2 regions of the Clostridium hominis genome follow, and region 1 is predicted to be linked to the other one. Evidence: predicted binding sites of a transcription regulator. Region 1 holds the regulator's gene; the other holds the start of a gene.
What was found. Region 1 encodes NrdR, which represses ribonucleotide reductase genes. Its sites were predicted from a motif close to CACNANATNTNGTG; they were not measured.

Region 1 (2,424 bases):
AATCTCCCGTATGTTCCAACGCTCTTTCTATATGAAAATAGCTTTATCTCTTCCTCACAATAAGTACAAAGGTTAATAGTATAAATATTATCTTCCTCAATCTTCAAACTTCTTAAATCCTCAAGAATACAACGTTCCATACTAAGGTTTCTACCATTAAACAGCTCATTTTCATCTATTTTTGTCTTATCTAAAAATCTTTCTTTTAATTCTTCAGATACTTCATAGCAGCACTGCCTTATATGAGGTCCTATGTAGACTTTAATATTCTCGATTCTAGTTCCATATTCTTGAATCATTTTTTCAATGCTCTTTTTAGTTATTGAATTAAAGGTTCCTTTCCATCCACTATGAATAGCAGCTATAACTCCTTCAACTTCATCTACTAAAACCACTGGAACACAGTCTGCTGTAAATGCTCCAATAATAACATTCTCTTTATTGGTTACTATTGCATCCCCTTCTCTTTCTATAAACTCTTTAGCGTTATTATTAAATACAAATACATTATCACTATGTATTTGGTGAAGGTATACAACTTCATTAACATTAAAATCTACTTTTAAAGATTCTATATTTTTTAGCCCTTCATCATTATTTCTATTAAAGCTTCTATCATATTTAGCAGTAGAAAACACTATATTAACCTTTTCTCCCTCAACAATCAAAAAATCCTTGAAGGTTTTCAAATTATTTCTATCTATCTTTTTCATAAAAATCCTCACTTTTTATATACTTGTGGATATTTTAACATTTTTTATACTTATTTTCTATTTAAACGCATTATTTTTTACTTAGTTTTAACTTTAACCAATGAGTCTACCTTTAAACTAATTAAAAACTTTTAATTTTGTAAATAGTAATTATGTCTTCTATCAACAATGCAAAAATAGACTTTCAAAATTAAGAAAGTCTATTCTTATAATTATTTAGTCATTAAATTTTTTATTTCTTCTAAAAACGTATTAATATCTTTAAATTGTCTATATACAGAAGCAAATCTTACATATGATACTTCATCTATTTTTTTTAATCTTTCCATTATCATTTCGCCGATTAATTTAGTTTCTACTTCTGTAAGCATTTTATTAGATATAGACTTTTCTATATCTTCTGCTATCTCCTCAATTTGCCTTCTAGAGATAGGTCTTTTTTGACATGCTATTATAAGACCATTGACGATTTTTTCTTTATTAAAATTTTCCCTTGTTGAATCTCTTTTTATAACTAAAATAGGAATATCCTCAATTTTTTCATAAGTAGTATATCTTTTACTGCAATTAGCACATTCTCTTCTTCTTCTAATAGTTGTATTATCATCGGTCGATCTAGAATCAACTACCTTACTTTCGTCAAATCCGCAAAAAGGGCATTTCATATTTATCAAACCTTTCTCATATGTACTTTACTATATTATATTACCTTTTAATAAAATTTACTAGATTCTATTTTGTTCTAATTGTCTTTGAATATCACTACCATCAATGAGTAATACATCTACTCCAAGTTTAATTACCTTCTCCCATGGCACCTCTATATCTTCTTCTTTTCCAAACCAACTTTTATTAGGTGATGGTAGCGTTAATGATATAACTCTCTGTTCATTAACATCTACTCTAAAATCCTTAACATATCCAAGTTTAGAACCAGTAGATATATCAATAACTTCCATACTTCTTACAGCATTTGTTGAAAATAAAACTAAATCCTCATCCATAATTACCCCTCCTATTCTACTTAATTATTTATATGATTACTATTAACTATTTATTATTAAAAATAAAAAAAGAGGACTCAAAAGAGTCCTAAATATATTTTTTCATATGTTTTAATGCAGTTTTTTCTAACCGTGAGACTTGAGCCTGAGAAATACCTATTTCATCTGCTACTTCCATTTGAGTTCTTCCATTAAAGAATCTTAATGTTAAAATTAGCTTTTCTCTATCATTAAGCTTTTTCATAGCTTCTTTTATAGAGATGTTTTCTAGCCAACTATCATCACTATTTTTAGAATCACTAATTTGATCCATAACGTAAATCGCATCACCACCATCATGATATATTGGTTCAAATAATGAAACCGGATCTTGAATTGCATCAAGAGCAAAAACAACATCTTCTCTAGGAATATTAAGTTCTTTTGCTATTTGGGAAATAGTTGGTTCTTTATTATTGTCTTTAACTAATCTATCCCTAACTAATAGCGCTTTATAAGCTATATCTCTTAAAGACCTACTTACCCTTATAGCATTATTATCTCTAAGATATCTTCTAATTTCTCCTATTATCATTGGAACAGCATAAGTTGAAAATTTAACATTTTGCCCTAAATCAAAATTATCTATAGCCTTCATAAGTCCTATACATCCAACTTGAAATAAGTCATCTACATTTTCGCCCCTGTTATTAAACCTTTGTATAACA
Region 2 (2,424 bases), on a different contig from region 1:
GGGTCTTCAGCTTCTCTATTTATACCTTCCTTTACCCTAAAAATAATATTAGGGAATATAGGCTGCTCACCTTTTCCTAATCCTTTTTCATATTCTTCTAAGAATGCTTCACATACAAGTGCAGCATCTCTTGTATATGGAATTCCTAGGTTTATAGAAGAAAATGGCACCTGGGACCCTGCACGAGAGTGCATAGTATTTAAATTAAATACTATACCTTGCATAGCTTGGTGGATTCTCTTATTTAATTTTTTCTCCACTAATTCATCTAATCTCTCACCATCAATACCTAACTCTTCTAGTTCTTTTCTTACCTCTTGTCTTGTTGGTTCTACAAAAACACTTATATCATTATCGAAATCCGGATGGGATTGCCCTCCAAACATATCATTTTGACTTGATTGAAGTAATATACAAGAAAGCTCTGCCGCTGTTTCTATTCTTTTAGGAGGGCTTATTGTTCCATACCCAGTATTAAATCCTCTTTCTAAAATCTCCTTTGTTGGAATATGGAGACAATTTATAGTTAAGTTATATGAGTCTAGGTCATGAAAATATAGTTCACCATTTTCATGAGCCTTTGCTAAATGTTTAGGCATATTTGATAGATTGTGCCACTTGTTGGATTCTGAAGCTATTCTTAATAGTTTGGAACTAAAATTATTACCTACATTTGCATTATCCCTGTCAGTTTCAACTCCAATTTTATTAATCGCTTTCATTAAGTCTGATTTAATTTCTCTCACTCGTGTTCTTTCAATTCTATAAGTTGAATAAACTTTTTGAATTCTTTCGTGCCCACTATCTTTTAAAGCCTTTTCTACTAAATTTTGTACTTCTTCTACAGAAACCTTCTCTTTACCAGTCATTTCTATGTAGTTTATCACCTTGTGTACAATCTCTAAAACCTGACTTTCCTTAAAATTATATTCTATTTCTTTTGCAGCTTTTTTTATTGCATTAGCAATTTTTTCAGAATTAAACCTTACCTCTCTACCATCACGTTTTACTACATATAGCATTTCCTCACTCCTCAAACACAATATCTTGTATTTTAATTATAATTATTTTAAAAATTTAAAGCAATTTCGATTTAAATAGATATCTGGTAATCTAACCTTATTTTTGAATGTTTCTCTATTTTATCTTACTTTTTTAACATTTATTAAAGATGTCTATTTTATTTAAAATTGTATAAACTATATTAATAAATATTATCAATACTGATAATGTTGATTGGTTATCAGTATTGATAATGGTATCTTTTGTGATATAATAAAATTAAACAAAAAGTTTCGGAGGTTTAATTATGCAAAAAATTGCTTTGATAACTGATAGCGCTAGCGACCTTAGTTTAGAGGAGCTTAGAGAATATAACGTAAATTTATTACCACTTAGAATTTCTTATTCTACTGGTGAATATCAAGATAAAATAGATATAAAGGCTAGTGATGTTTATGCTAACTTAGATAAAGAAGTTCCAAAGACATCTTTACCAAGCCCAGAAACAACAGAAAAAATATTAAATAAATTAGAAGAAGAAGGATATACTCATGTAATCGGAATATGTATATCTGGTGGTCTTTCTGGAACTGCTAATTCATTAAGATTAAGCTTAGAAGATCATCCTAATCTTATTTCTTATGTTTACGATACTAAAATATTGGCTTATCCTGAAGGTGAAGTAGTTATAGAAGTATCAAAACTTATAAAGTCTGGAAAAACTTTCGAAGAAATAATCGAAGCTTTGCCTAAGATACGTGAAAAAATAACAGGGTACTTTACTATAGATACTTTAGAGTATTTAAAGAAGGGTGGAAGAATCGGAAGAGTAGCTGGAACTTTAGGAGAAATGTTAAATTTAAAACCTGTAATTACTACAGACGAAAATGGTGTATACTATAATATTGTTAAAGCTAGAGGTAGAAAACAAGCTTTATCAAAGCTTACAGATTTATTAAAATCTCATCTTTCTAAAAACAAATGTGATGTTACAGTACTTCAAGGTGGCTGCGAAGCTGAAGCTATAAAATATATGGAATCTTTAAAAGGCTTAGAAAATATTAATACTTTAAAACTTTCAGAAATAAGTCCTGCCTTAGGTGTACATGGCGGTCCAGGGTTAATGGGCTTCTGTGTAAAGATAGTTGATTAACAACTATGGCTGATTACGATTTTAGTAATATAGAAGATTTAAAAGCTGAAGAAAAAAGACTCCATGAAGAGTATAAGCAAAAACTTTTAGAACTAAAAAAAGTTCAAAAAGAAAAGGAAGCTGTTGGTCAAGTATTCGCCAAAGGACTTTTGCCTATATACGTTTTATATATATTAAGTATGGGTCCTACTAATGGTAATGATATAGCAACTAAGATAACTGAGAGAACTAAAGGCCTTTGGTCTCCTAGTACTGGTGGAATATATCCT

Region 2: a site for NrdR is predicted at 1,039-1,052, ahead of nrdD (anaerobic ribonucleoside-triphosphate reductase). Genes of this name have one in related genera too.

What each region holds. Positions count from the first base shown of each region.
Region 1 covers NZ_JACOOO010000008.1:51,637-54,060, reverse strand. Annotated here, with positions in the region: gene pgeF (peptidoglycan editing factor PgeF) at 1-713, opposite strand, end outside; gene nrdR (transcriptional regulator NrdR) at 926-1,378, opposite strand; gene H8S20_RS05885 (YlmC/YmxH family sporulation protein) at 1,439-1,717, opposite strand; gene sigG (RNA polymerase sporulation sigma factor SigG) at 1,806-2,424, opposite strand, start outside.
Region 2 covers NZ_JACOOO010000031.1:92,135-94,558, reverse strand. Annotated here, with positions in the region: gene nrdD (anaerobic ribonucleoside-triphosphate reductase) at 1-1,022, opposite strand, end outside; gene H8S20_RS13715 (DegV family protein) at 1,310-2,155, shown strand; gene H8S20_RS13710 (PadR family transcriptional regulator) at 2,161-2,424, shown strand, end outside.